Linked DNA regions of Acuticoccus sediminis. The protein of the gene in region 2 binds, or shares a complex with, the protein of the main gene of each other region. Links are inferred from orthologs where the notes say so. Each region holds a gene or a part of one and is shown on either strand. Other genes may lie near its edges. The genes, in order: secA and secY.

Region 1 (6,454 bases), 130 kb from region 2 along the record:
GCGGCGGATGCCGTCGTCCTCGATCGGGAAGATCGCCAGCACCGCGTCGCCGATGAAGTCCAGCACCTGGCCGCCCGCGTCGCCGACGGCGCCCGCCGTCGCCTCGAACACCTCGTTGAGGAAGGCGATCGTCTCGTCGAGGGTCAGCTCCTCGGCCAGCGGGGTGAAGGCGCGCATGTCGCTGTACCAGATCGCCGCCGGGATGACCTCCGCGTCGCCGCGGCGGATCGCGCCGTCGAGCACCCGCCCGGCCGCGAGCGGGCCGAGGTAGGTCCGCGCCAGCGCCTCCGCCGACGACGTCTCGTTGAGGGCGCGGAAGGCGAGCGCGAGGGTCGGGCGAAGGTCCATCACCGCGTCGAGCGTCGCCTTGTCGAACCCGCCGGGCGCGCGGGTGCAGAAGCTGAAGAAGACGCCCCGCATCACGCCGTGGTCGATGTGGCCGCGGCCGAACTTCGTGATCGTGCCGACATAGTCGGTGAAGCCCTCGTCGCGCAGGCTGGCGAGGTGGGCGTAGGGCTGCTCCGGCTGCGTCAGGTCCGCGCGGTAGAACTCGATCTCGTTCTCGACGATGTAGCGCAGGACGCTGTTGGTGCCGTCGCGCCGCTCGTTGTCGGCATGGGACATGGCGCCGCTGTCGAGCGGCTCCCCCTTCGTCCAGGTGATGTACTGCGCGTAGGTGAGAGGATCGAGCGCGCGCCAGGCGACGGACAGGCGCGAGACGTCGAGGCCCGCCTCGCCCAGCTTGTCGCCGAGCGCGGTGAGGAGTTCCCCGCCGTCGCGAGCCTCCAGCGCCTTGTCGGTCAACCAGTGCTGCAGGTCGCGGACCTCCAGCTCGCAGTCGACTAGAGACACGAGAAGAGCTCCGGCGGGTCGGAAATGCCGTCGATCTCAGGCCGTCCCACGCTCATCCACCCCTTGCCAGCCAGACGCGCCACCGCGTCGGTCACCAGAATCGGCACGCCGAACGTCTTCGTCAGCCGCTCGATCCGGGACACGCGGTTCACCGTCGTGCCGATCGCGGAGAATGCCATGCGTTCGGTAATTCCGATATTGCCATAGACGACACTGCCGATGTCCATGGCAACGCCGATCAATTCGGCAAGGTCTTTCCGGTCGCCGATGACGTCGGCGTGGCGCATGCGGAAATCGTCGAGGCGGGTGCGGATCTCGGACGTCGCGGCGAGGGCGCGGGTGACGCCATCGCCCTGTGGAAAGATCGCCAGCACCGCGTCGCCGATATAGTCGAGCACGTCGCCGCCATTTTCGACGACGGGCCGCGCGGTGACGGCGAAGAAGTCGTTGAGGAACGGCAGGTAGCGGTCGGTGCCGAGGCGCTCGCAGAGCGCCGTCGAGCCGCGCAGGTCGCAGTACCACACCACCGCGTCGATCGTGTCGCCATGGCCGAGCAGGATCTCGCCGTCGAGGACGCGGTCGCCGGCGGTGCGCGGGAGGTAGGTCCGCGCCAGGCTGCTGCCGATCTCCTTCTGCATGGTGGAGCGGACGGAAAGGGCGAGCATGTACCGGATCCGCCCGAGCGCCGCCATTTCGGCATCGCTGAAGCCGTCCGGAGCGTCGGACGCGAAGGAGATCATCACCCCGCCGCCCGGCCGCATGACATGGACCTGCGGGCCGAAGCCGATCCGGGCGAGGAAATAGTCCGTCAGCCCCTCCGCCGCGAGGCGGTCCAGGATGGGGAAGCGGAACGGCGCGTTGGCGCCGACGAGGCGGCACCGGTAGGTGTCGTCCGGCACGCCGAGGAGGTAGGCGATCGGCGAGGTGCGGAACTCCTCGGAGTTCGGCCCGTCGGCATGGGTCCGGTTCTCCTCCGTGACGCCGGAACTCAGCGTCCACAGGAGCGTGCGGCTGTTGAAGACCGGATCGAGCCGGCGCCACGCGATCTGGACCCGTGCGACCGAAAGGCCGGCGGCGCGGGCCCGAACGGCAAACCCGGCCAGGAGGTCCCTGGCGGGGATGTCCTCGATCGCGGCGAAGGCGAGGAACTTCTCCAGTTCCTCGATCGCCGCGGCGTAGGTGTAGGCCGCCGCGTCGCGGCCCCGCTCAGGCGCGTTCATCGCCGGAGCGGACCGGAAGCGCGGGGCGGCAGACGCCCGCGGCTGTCAGGCCACGCGGCCGTGGCAATGCTTGTACTTCTTGCCCGAACCGCAGGGGCACGGCTCGTTGCGGCTGACCTTGCCCCACGTGGCGGGGTCGGTCGCCGACCGCTCGGCACCGGCGCGCTTGGCCGCACGCGCCTCGCGGGCCTCCGCGGCGTCGCCGGTGTCCGGGGCGCCGGCCAATTCGAGCTCCCCTTCCCCGTCGTCGTCGCCCGTGAGTGGGTCGATGTGGTGCGTCTCGAGCCTGTCGATCTCCTCCTCGGAGGGCATCGGCGGCGGGCCCTCGCGCATCTGGATCTCGATGTGCATGAGCTGGCCGGTGACGGCGGTGCGCAGTTCGACGAGCATCGCCTCGAAGAGGGCGAAGGCCTCGGTCTTGTACTCGTTCAGCGGGTCGCGCTGGGCGTAGCCGCGGAAGCCGATCACCGAGCGCAGGTGGTCGAGCTGGGCGATGTGCTCGCGCCAGAGGTGGTCCAGCGTCTGCAGCAGCACGGACTTCTCGACCTGGCGCCACATGTCGGTGCCGTACTTGGCGACCTTCTTGGCGGCGCCTTCGTCCGCGGCGTTCTTCAGGCGCTCGCGGATCTCCTCGTCGGCGATGCCTTCCTCGTTCGCCCAGTCGATGACCGGGGCGTCGATCCCGAAGACACCCTGCACCTCGTCGTGGAGGCCCTTGGTGTCCCACTGCTCGGGATAGGCCTTCTCGGGGATGTGCTTGGCGACGATGGCGTCCACCACCTCGTGGCGCATCCCGTTGATGGTTTCGCGGACTTCCTCGTCCTGCATCAGCTCGCGGCGCTGCTCGAAGATGACCTTGCGCTGGTCATTCATCACGTCGTCGTACTTGAGGACGTTCTTGCGCGCGTCGAAGTTTCGCGCCTCGACCTTCTGCTGCGCCTTCTCGAGCGCGCGGTTGATCCAGGGGTGAACGATGGCCTCACCCTCTTCCAGCCCGAGGCGCTTCAGCATGCCGTCCATGCGCTCGGAGCCGAAGATGCGCATCAGGTCGTCCTGCAGGGACAGGTAGAAGCGCGAGCGGCCGGGGTCGCCCTGACGGCCGGAACGGCCGCGGAGCTGGTTGTCGATGCGCCGCGACTCGTGCCGCTCGGTGGCGAGCACGAAGAGGCCGCCAGCGTCGAGCGCCTTCTTCTTGGCCTCGGCGACGCGTTCGCGGATGGCGGCTTCCTTCGCCTTGCGCTCCGCGTCCATCTCCTCGCCTTCGGCCAGCACGCCGAGTTCCTCAGTGATCAGCATGTCGGCGTTGCCGCCGAGCTGAATGTCGGTACCGCGGCCGGCCATGTTGGTGGCGATGGTGATCGCGCCCGGCACACCGGCCTGGGAGATGATCTTCGCTTCCTGCTCGTGGAAGCGGGCGTTCAGCACCTGGAAGGCGGGCTTGCCGCCCTTCTCGGTCTCGCCGATCTTGATGGCCGCCTGCGGGTCGCTGAGGTCGCGCTGGCGGAAGCCCTCCTTGCGGAGGCGGTCGGCGAGATATTCGGACTTTTCGATCGACGTCGTGCCGACGAGGATCGGCTGACCCTTGGCGTGCGCGGTGCGGATCTCGTCGACGACGGCCTTATATTTCTCTTCCTGGGTCCGGTAGACCTGATCGTCTTCGTCGACGCGCTGGATCGGCAGGTTGGTCGGGATCGAGACCACGTCCAGCTTGTAGATGTCCATGAACTCTTCCGCCTCGGTGTCGGCGGTGCCCGTCATGCCGGCGAGCTTCTCGTACATGCGGAAATAGTTCTGGAACGTGATCGACGCGACCGTCTGGTTCTCCGGCTGGATCGGCTGCTTTTCCTTCGCCTCCAGCGCCTGGTGCAGGCCCTCGCCGTAGCGGCGGCCCGGCATCATGCGGCCAGTGAACTCGTCGATGATGATCACTTCGCCGTTCTTCACGATGTAGTCGCGGTCGCGCTGGAAGAGGCGGTGGGCGCGCAGGGCCTGCTGGAGGTGGTGCACCACCGAGACGTTCAGCGCGTCGTAGAGCGAGTCGCCCTTGAGGAGGCCTGCCTCGCCGAGGATGCTCTCGAGCTTCTCGTTGCCGGCTTCGGTGAAGTGCGCGGTGCGCTGCTTCTCGTCGACCTCGTAGTCCTCCGGCGTGAGGCGGGGGATGAAGGTGTCGATAGTGTTGTAGAACTCGGACCGGTCCTCGAGCGGGCCGGAGATGATGAGCGGCGTGCGGGCCTCGTCGATCAGGATCGAGTCCACCTCGTCGACGATGGCGTAGAAGTGCGGACGCTGCACCATCTGGCGGATATCGTATTTCAGATTGTCGCGCAGATAGTCGAAGCCGAACTCGTTGTTCGTGCCGTAGGTGATGTCGGCGTCGTAGGCGGCCTTGCGCTCACGGTCCGACTTTCCGTGCACGATGATGCCGGTGCTCATGCCCAGGAAGCGGTAGACCCGGCCCATCCACTCGGCGTCGCGTTCGGCGAGGTAGTCGTTGACGGTGACGACGTGGACGCCCTTGCCGGCGAGCGCGTTGAGGTAGACGGCGAGTGTGGCGACCAGGGTCTTGCCTTCACCGGTCTTCATTTCGGCGATCGAGCGTTCGTGGAGGACCATGCCGCCGATAAGCTGTACGTCATAGTGACGCTGCCCGAGGACGCGTTTGGCGGCCTCGCGGACCGTAGCAAAGGCCGGGACGAGAATGTCGTCCAGGGATTTGCCGCCGGCGAGAGCGGCCTTCAGCTCATCCGTCTTCGCTTTGAGTTCTGCGTCGGAGAGCCGCTCGAACTCGGGCTCAGCAGCATTGATCGCATCCACCCGGCTGCGGTAGCCCTTGACGCGGCGGTCGTTCGCCGAGCCGAAGATGCGTTTGGTCAGGGTGCCGAGCATCCGTGTTGTCCTTACCTTATGCGGAGCGGCGCACGGCCATGATACGAACCGGCGCTGTGGGCGGCAATTGAACGTCTGCCACGCGCGATCGACATATGTTTGGGGCCGAGCCATGTCAAACAAGGCCCCGCCCCGCACCCGAAGGACACCCATAATGATCAAGCGCACGCTGAGTGCGATGGCCGTGTCGGCCCTCATCGCTTCATCCGCCTTTGCGCAGGACACCACGAGCGACACTCCGGCCCCGTCGCCGGACCAGGTGCTCGCCACCGTGAACGGCGACGACATCACCGTCGGTGACGTCGCCTATGCCCGCGAGGCGCTGGGCGATGCCGTCCAGCAGGTGCCTGAGGCGCAGCGCGACGAGATGGTCCTCTCGCTCCTGGTGGACATGGCCCTGATGTCCGACGCCGCGAAGGCCGAGGGCATGGACCAGACCGACGACTTCCAGCGTCGCCTCGAGTTCCAGCGCATGCAGGCCCTCCAGGAGGCCTACATGACGAAGATGGTCCAGGGTGTCGTCACCCAGGACGCCCTCCAGCAGCGCTACGACGAAGAGGTCGCCAAGCTGCCGAAGGAGCAGGTGACGGCGAGCCACATCCTCGTCGAGACCGAGGACGAGGCGAAGGACATCATCAAGCAGCTCGACGACGGCGCCGACTTCGCCGAACTGGCCGAGGAGAACTCCAAGGACCCCGGCTCGGCCCAGAAGGGCGGCTCGCTCGGCAAATTCACCCGCGGGCAGATGGTGAAGCCGTTCGAGGACGCGGCCTTCGCGCTCGAGCCCGGCCAGATCACCGAGGAGCCGGTGCAGTCGCAATTCGGCTGGCACATCATCAAGCTGGAGGACCGCAGCGAGGTCACTCCCCCGCCGCTGACCCAGGTCGCCGGCCAGATCCAGCAGCTTCTGGTGCGTGATGCCTACATCGACGCCGTCGCCAAGCTGAAGGAGAACGCGACCATCGAGACGCCGGACGGCAAGCCCCTGCCGGGCGACGAAAGCGCCGTGCCGGTCCCGGGTTCGACGCAGTAAGGCCCCCCTCCAAGCCGGCGGGCGGCGGGGCGCGACACGCCTCCGCCGCTCGCACGCGGGCGCGCGCCGCGGCGGGCCCGCACATGGCCGCCCGAGCGCCGCAGACCGGTACGAGAGTACCGACGGCATTGCGAAATCGTATACCTTTCTCGCTTTTCGCCGGGGCGTGAATGGCGTATTCGCGACACCGTTGCTGCCCGAGACGAGAGCCATGACCCCATCGCCTTTCGCGCCTGCCGAACTGCCCGAGCCGCCCATGGTGGCGGGCGTCCGCCTCGCTACGGCCGAGGCGGGGATCAAGTACCGCGGACGCACCGACGTCCTCCTGATGGCCTTCGACGAAGGCACCACCGTCGCCGGGACGTTCACCACGTCGCGCTGCCCGTCGGCGCCGGTCGAGTGGTGCCGCATGCAGCTTCCGCGCGGTACGGCGCGCGCCCTCCTCGTCAACTCCGGCAACGCC
Region 2 (5,999 bases):
AGGATGGTCGAAGCGCATTCGGAGAAGCGTGAAGCGCTCCGCGCGATCGTCAAGGACCAGGAGCTCCCGATGGAGGACCGGTTCGCGGCCACGCTGAAACTCGCCGAGATGCCGCGCAATTCTGCGCCCAATCGCGTGAAGAACCGCTGCGAAGTGACCGGCCGTCCGAAGGCCTACTATCGCAAGCTGAAGATGAGCCGTATCGCGCTGCGCGAGCTGGGGTCGGATGGCAAGATCCCCGGTCTCGTGAAGTCGAGCTGGTAAGGGGAGGGCAGACACATGAACCTGACCGATCCTCTCGGCGATATGCTGACGCGCATCCGCAATGCGCAGATCCGCAAGCGCACCAAGGTGCTGACCCCCGGGTCGAAGCTTCGGGCCAACGTCCTCGACGTCCTGAAGTCCGAGGGCTACATCCGCGGCTACACGGTCACGACGCACGAGAACGGGCGTTCGGAGATCGAGGTCGAGCTGAAGTACTACGACGGCCTTCCGGTGATTAAGGAGATCAAGCGCGTCTCCAAGCCGGGCCGCCGGGTCTATTCGTCGGTGCAGACGCTGCCGCGCGTGCGCGACGGCCTCGGCATCTCGATCCTGTCGACGTCCAAGGGCGTCATGTCGGAGCACCAGGCGCGCGACGCGAATGTCGGCGGCGAAGTGCTCTGCCAGGTCTTCTAAGGAGGGCATCATGAGCCGTATTGGTAAGCTCGCGATCGCCATTCCCAAGGGGGTGACGGCGAACGTCGACGGACAGAAGGTCTCCGTGAAGGGGCCTAAGGGCACGCTCGAGTTCACGGTCCCCGACCGGGTGGCCGTGAAGACCCTCGAGGATGGATCCATCAAGGTCGATCCGGTCGACCAGGAGCAGAAGTCCCGCGCCATGTGGGGCCTCTCGCGCACGATGATCCAGAACCTCGTGACCGGCGTGACCGACGGTTTCACCAAGAACCTGCAGATCAACGGCGTCGGTTACCGCGCCGCGATCCAGGGCAAGGACCTCGAGCTCAGCCTCGGGTTCTCGCATCCGGTGAAGTACGCGATCCCGGAAGGCATCGACATCAAGTGCCCGAAGCCGACCGAGATCACGGTGTCGGGCATCGACAAGCAGCGCGTCGGCCAGGTGGCCGCGGAGATCCGCAAGTGGCGTCCGCCGGAGCCCTACAAGGGCAAGGGCGTGAAGTATGCGGACGAGACCATCGTTCGTAAGGAAGGGAAGAAGAAGTGAGCCGGGAACGCATTCGCTCCGAGCGGCGCGTCGCCAGAGTTCGCCGCGCCCTCAAGAAGGCGGCGAACGGTCGTGCGCGGCTGTCCGTCTTCCGCTCGTCCAAGCACATCTACTGCCAGGTCATCGACGATGCCGCGGGCCGCACTGTCGCGTCCGCGTCCTCGCTCGAGAAGGTCCTGCGCGATGAGCTCAAGACCGGTGCCGACTGTGCCGCTGCGGCGCGTGTCGGTGCGCTGATCGCCGAGCGCGCCAAGGCCGCCGGCGTCGACAAGGTCGTGTTCGACCGCGGTGGCCGCCTCTACCACGGCCGCCTCAAGGCGCTCGCCGACGCCGCCCGCGAGGGTGGCCTGGAGTTCTAGTTCCGTCGGCCCGCGGCCAGTCCGCGGGCGATGATCGACTTCACCCGTTCGCGGCTCCGGACTGTCCGGGTCCGCGGCCGGGTTTCCCCCGTTGCGGAATGAGCCGCCGGGGCGACGCTTCCTTCTCCACGCGGGGAGGGGCGCATCGGATACGCAGTCTGAAGCTGGAACGCGGGGTCTCCCGAACGGCCGGCCAAGGAGCAGAAGATGGCTGACGATAACAGGAGAGGCGGTCGCCGGCGCGATCGCGACGACGAAGACAACGAGTTCGTCGACAAGCTCGTCCACATCAACCGTGTGGCGAAGGTGGTGAAGGGTGGCCGTCGCTTCGGCTTCGCCGCGCTGGTCGTGGTCGGCGACGCGAAGGGTCGCGTCGGCTTCGGTCACGGCAAGGCGCGTGAGGTGCCCGAGGCGATCCGCAAGGCGACCGAGAGCGCGAAGCGCACGCTCATCCGCGTGCCGCTGCGCGAGGGGCGCACGCTGCACCACGACGTGTCCGGCCGCTGGGGCGCCGGCAAGGTGTTCCTCCGTGCGGCTCCGGCCGGTACCGGCATCATCGCCGGTGGCCCGATGCGCGCCGTGTTCGAGACGCTCGGCGTCCACGACATCGTCGCGAAGTCGCTCGGCTCGTCGAACCCGTACAACATGATCCGCGCGACCTTCGAGGCGCTGAAGGATCAGGATTCCCCGCGTGCCGTGGCTGCCCGCCGTGGTCTCAAGGTGTCCGCGCTGCAGGCTCGCCGCCGCGACGCGGAGCACGAGGCCGCCGTCGAGGCCGGCTCCGACGCGGACGAGGGCGCGGAGATGGTCAATGCCTGACATTCGCGTCACCAAGGGCGCCGAGGCCGCCAAGGCCGCCGGCCGTCCGACCATCACGGTCGAGCAGACCGGTTCGCCGATCCGCCGGCCGGGTGAGCAGCGCCAGACCCTCAAGGGTCTCGGCCTCAACAAGATGCACCGCCGCCGCACGCTCGAGGACACTCCGGCCGTGCGCGGCATGATCGCCAAGGTTCATCACCTTGTGCGGATCGTGGAGGGCTGACATGAAGCTCAACGAACTTCGCGACAATCCGGGCGCGTCCAAGACGCGCAAGCGCGTCGGTCGCGGTATCGGCTCGGGTAAGGGCAAGACCGGCGGCCGCGGTGTGAAGGGTCAGAAGTCCCGGTCGGGCGTGGCCATCAAGGGCTTCGAGGGCGGTCAGATGCCGCTCCACATGCGCCTGCCGAAGCGCGGCTTCAACAACATCTTCCGCGCGGACTACAACATCATCTCGGTCGGCAAGCTGCAGGCTGCCGTCGAGGCGGGCCGGGTCGACGCATCCCAGCCGGTCACGGCGGAGTCGCTGGCGGCCACCGGCATCCTGCGCCGCGCCAAGGACGGCGTGCGCATCCTGGGTGACGGCGAGCTGTCCACCGCGCTGACCCTCAAGGTCGCCGGCGTGTCCCAGTCGGCGCGCGAGGCGGTCGAGAAGGCCGGCGGGTCGGTCGAAGTGCTCGCCCCCAAGGCGGCTCCCGCTGCCGCAGAGAGCTGAGCTCTAGCGGTCACGGATCGGCAAGGACCCCGCTGGTCACCCAGTGGGGTTTTTGCGTCTTCACGTGGCCTCTCGTGCGCGCCGCTGGCTCCGGCCGGAGAGGGGGCGCGACGAAGGTACTCCCATGTCGGGGCTGGGATTGCTCTCCCTTTGAACCGATATTAAGTGGGATGGGCTGTGTGGGCGGTCATGCGCCCATGACAGCGCCGAAATAACCCGTTAGGGGTGGCGAACCGGACCGTGGCTCGCCGCCGGTTCCTAATCGTAATTTGAGTGCTACTGGTCGAGGATCGGACCGTCCAATGGCGTCAGCCGCCGAACAGCTTGCTTCCAACCTGAACTTCAAGGCATTCGCGAAGGCGGATGAGTTGAAGAAGCGCATCTGGTTCACCCTGGGTGCGCTCGTGGTCTACCGGCTTGGTACCTACATCCCCCTGCCGGGCATCGACCCCGTCGCGCTGTCTCAGGCGTTCGGCCAGGCCCAGCAGGGCATCATCGGCATCTTCAACGTGTTTGCCGGCGGCGCGGTTTCGCGAATGGCGATCTTCGCGCTCGGCATCATGCCGTACATCTCCGCCTCCATCATCATCCAGCTCCTCACGACGGTCGTTCCGAAGCTCGAGGCGCTGAAGAAGGAAGGCGAGCAGGGTCGCAAGACCATCAACCAGTACACCCGGTACGGCACCGTGCTGCTCGCCCTAGTGCAGGCCTACGGCATCTCCGTCGGGCTTGAGAGCGCGGGCAACATCGTCACCGATCCGGGCTGGTTCTTCCGCTTCACGACCGTGGTGACGCTGGTCGGCGGCACGATGTTCCTGATGTGGCTCGGCGAGCAGATCACGTCGCGCGGCGTCGGCAACGGTATCTCGCTGATCATCTTCGCAGGTATCATCGCCAACATGCCCGCCGCGCTCGCAGGCATGCTGGAGCTCGGCCGTCAGGGCGCGTTGTCGACGCCGATCATCCTCGGCGTGCTGGTGATGGCCGTGGTGGTGATCGCGTTCATCGTCTTCGTCGAACGGGCGCAGCGGCGTCTCCTGATCCAGTATCCGCGCCGCCAGGTCGGCAACCGGATGTTCCAGGGGGATTCGTCCCACCTGCCGCTGAAGCTCAACACGTCGGGCGTCATCCCGCCGATCTTCGCGTCCTCGCTGCTCGTCATTCCGGCCACGCTGACCGGCTTCGGCGCGGTGGAGGCGACCGGCGTCATGGGCACGATCCAGACGCTGTTCGGCCATGGCCGGCCGCTGTACATGATCACGTACGCGGCGCTGATCATCTTCTTCGCGTTCTTCTACACCGCGATCGTGTTCAATCCGGCGGACACGGCGGACAATCTGAAGAAGCATGGCGGCTACATCCCGGGCATCCGCCCCGGTGAGCGCACCGCGCAGTACATCGACTACGTGCTGACGCGCATCACCGTGCTGGGCGCCGCCTATCTGATCGTTATCTGCCTGCTGCCAGAATTCCTCATTTCGGCCACGGCCGTCCCGTTCTACTTCGGGGGTACGTCGCTGCTGATCGTCGTGTCCGTGACGATGGATACGGTTGCGCAGGTGCAAGGCCACTTGTTGGCCCATCAGTACGAGGGCCTCGTGAAGAAGGCCAAACTGAAGGGGAGTCGCCGATGAGGCTAATTCTGCTCGGACCGCCAGGCGCGGGTAAGGGGACCCAGGCGAAGCGGTTGATGGAGGCCCACGGCATTCCGCAGCTCTCGACGGGCGACATGCTGCGCGCCGCTGTGAAGGCGGAAACCGAGATCGGCCTGAAGGCGAAGGACATCATGAACCGCGGCGACCTCGTCCCGGACGAGGTGGTCGTCGGCATCGTCGAAGAGCGGATCGAGGAGCCGGACTGCAAGAACGGCTTCATCCTGGACGGCTTCCCGCGCACGGTGGCGCAGGCGGAAGCCCTCGAGCGGGTGCTCGAGCGGCACGGGATGGACCTCGACGCGGTCCTCCAGCTCGAGGTCGACGAGAATGCGCTCGCCGCCCGGGTCGAGCAGCGGGTCGCCGAGAGCGGCGACGCAGTTCGCGAGGACGACACCGTGGAGGCGCTCAAGAAGCGCCTCGTGGTGTACCGCGAGCAGACGGCTCCGCTCGTCGACCACTACCGGGAAACCGGTCACCTGGTGACGATCGACGGCATGAAGCCCATCGATGAGGTTGAAGCTGCCATCTCCGAGGCGCTGTCCTCGGCGAAGGACAGCCGAATCAGGGCGGCCGGCTAAAGAAAAAAGGTTGACGCGGACCTTGCACCGCGCTACCCACCGCGCCTAACTGGAGGAGTCGCGGTGCATAGGCGTCCGCGCGATCTGGTATGGGCCAATAAACCCGACAGCGTTAGGGCTGGGCTAGCCGTTGTATGCGGCGGCGTCAGCCCGTTCGTCGTTTCGCTGCGCGGTGTGGCTTCGGATCAGGCGCCGTCAACGGGCCCTTTCCGGCGGGTCGCGCGGGGTTTTTGCCCGGGCGCGCGCGGTTCCGGAACGGCCGGGGTGGTACGCGACGACGCTCCATATCGCGCGAGGTGGTTGGCCAAAGGTTAACCGCCGGCCGCTGCGCCAGCGCCCAAGTGCCGCGGCACCGCCTGCGGGGCGCGGCGAGGGCCGGGACCGGGCGCGACAGGTGGTCCCGGACCGGGGCTCGCCCCGGTACAGGTTCGGGGCAGCCCTCCGGGGCACCAGGCCGGGAGACCGGCACAAGATTGGCCGGGAGACCGGCCGGGAACCGCCGGCTCGCCGGCATGAAGTCCGGTTCGCCGGCGGGGATTTCGGGTCAACCGGATCGAACGTCGGCGCTGCCGGGTGCACGTCCGCCGGCCTGGCCGGCACGATCGTTACCGGCTCCGCCGGTGTGTGGACCGCCGGGCGACCGGCACGAA

The links.
Region 1: the proteins of secY (region 2) and secA are in contact, whole or in part, in a crystal structure (PDB 3DIN), measured with the Thermotoga maritima proteins. The link is inferred for Acuticoccus sediminis from one-to-one orthologs. Residues at the interface, in WP_004081795.1 of Thermotoga maritima: Glu108, Gly109, Glu110, Glu111, Ala236, Glu237, Arg238, Arg239, Ile240, Thr241, Ile242, Gln243, Tyr244, Ala245, Arg246, Arg247, Val248, Thr249, Gly250, Arg251, Arg252, Val253, Tyr254, Gly256, Ala257, Ser258, Thr259, Tyr260, Leu261, Pro262; in WP_004082002.1 of Thermotoga maritima: Glu261, Ala262, Arg263, Lys300, Ala301, Arg302, Thr303, Ile304, Ile305, Leu323, Tyr324, Asp325, Pro326, Val329, Ser330, Tyr333, Ile336, Lys340, Phe345, Val349, Glu363, Phe364, Tyr374, Ser375, Gly376, Gly377, Glu393, Ile395, Thr482, Ser483.

What each region holds. Positions count from the first base shown.
Region 1 is NZ_QHHQ01000001.1:1,526,031-1,532,484, reverse strand. What follows is about bases 1,918-5,262. They hold secA (preprotein translocase subunit SecA), read right to left. Parts: upstream 4,959-5,262; coding sequence 2,118-4,958; downstream 1,918-2,117. Other genes in these bases: DLJ53_RS06625 (peptidylprolyl isomerase), read left to right, coding at 5,113-5,262; DLJ53_RS06635 (adenylate/guanylate cyclase domain-containing protein), read right to left, coding at 1,918-2,072. Also shown: DLJ53_RS06640 (adenylate/guanylate cyclase domain-containing protein), read right to left, coding at 1-852; more of DLJ53_RS06635, read right to left, coding at 843-1,917; more of DLJ53_RS06625, read left to right, coding at 5,263-5,991; bifunctional glutamate N-acetyltransferase/amino-acid acetyltransferase ArgJ, read left to right, coding at 6,203-6,454. UniProt on the Escherichia coli protein: Required for protein export, interacts with the SecYEG preprotein conducting channel.
Region 2 is NZ_QHHQ01000001.1:1,656,416-1,662,414, forward strand. What follows is about bases 2,695-5,584. They hold secY (preprotein translocase subunit SecY), read left to right. Parts: upstream 2,695-3,418; coding sequence 3,419-4,750; downstream 4,751-5,584. Other genes in these bases: rplO (50S ribosomal protein L15), read left to right, coding at 2,695-3,116; DLJ53_RS07260 (adenylate kinase), read left to right, coding at 4,747-5,349. Outside these bases: rpsN (30S ribosomal protein S14), read left to right, coding at 1-264; rpsH (30S ribosomal protein S8), read left to right, coding at 280-678; rplF (50S ribosomal protein L6), read left to right, coding at 689-1,225; rplR (50S ribosomal protein L18), read left to right, coding at 1,222-1,584; rpsE (30S ribosomal protein S5), read left to right, coding at 1,792-2,403; rpmD (50S ribosomal protein L30), read left to right, coding at 2,396-2,626; more of rplO, read left to right, coding at 2,628-2,694. UniProt on the Escherichia coli protein: The central subunit of the protein translocation channel SecYEG. Consists of two halves formed by TMs 1-5 and 6-10.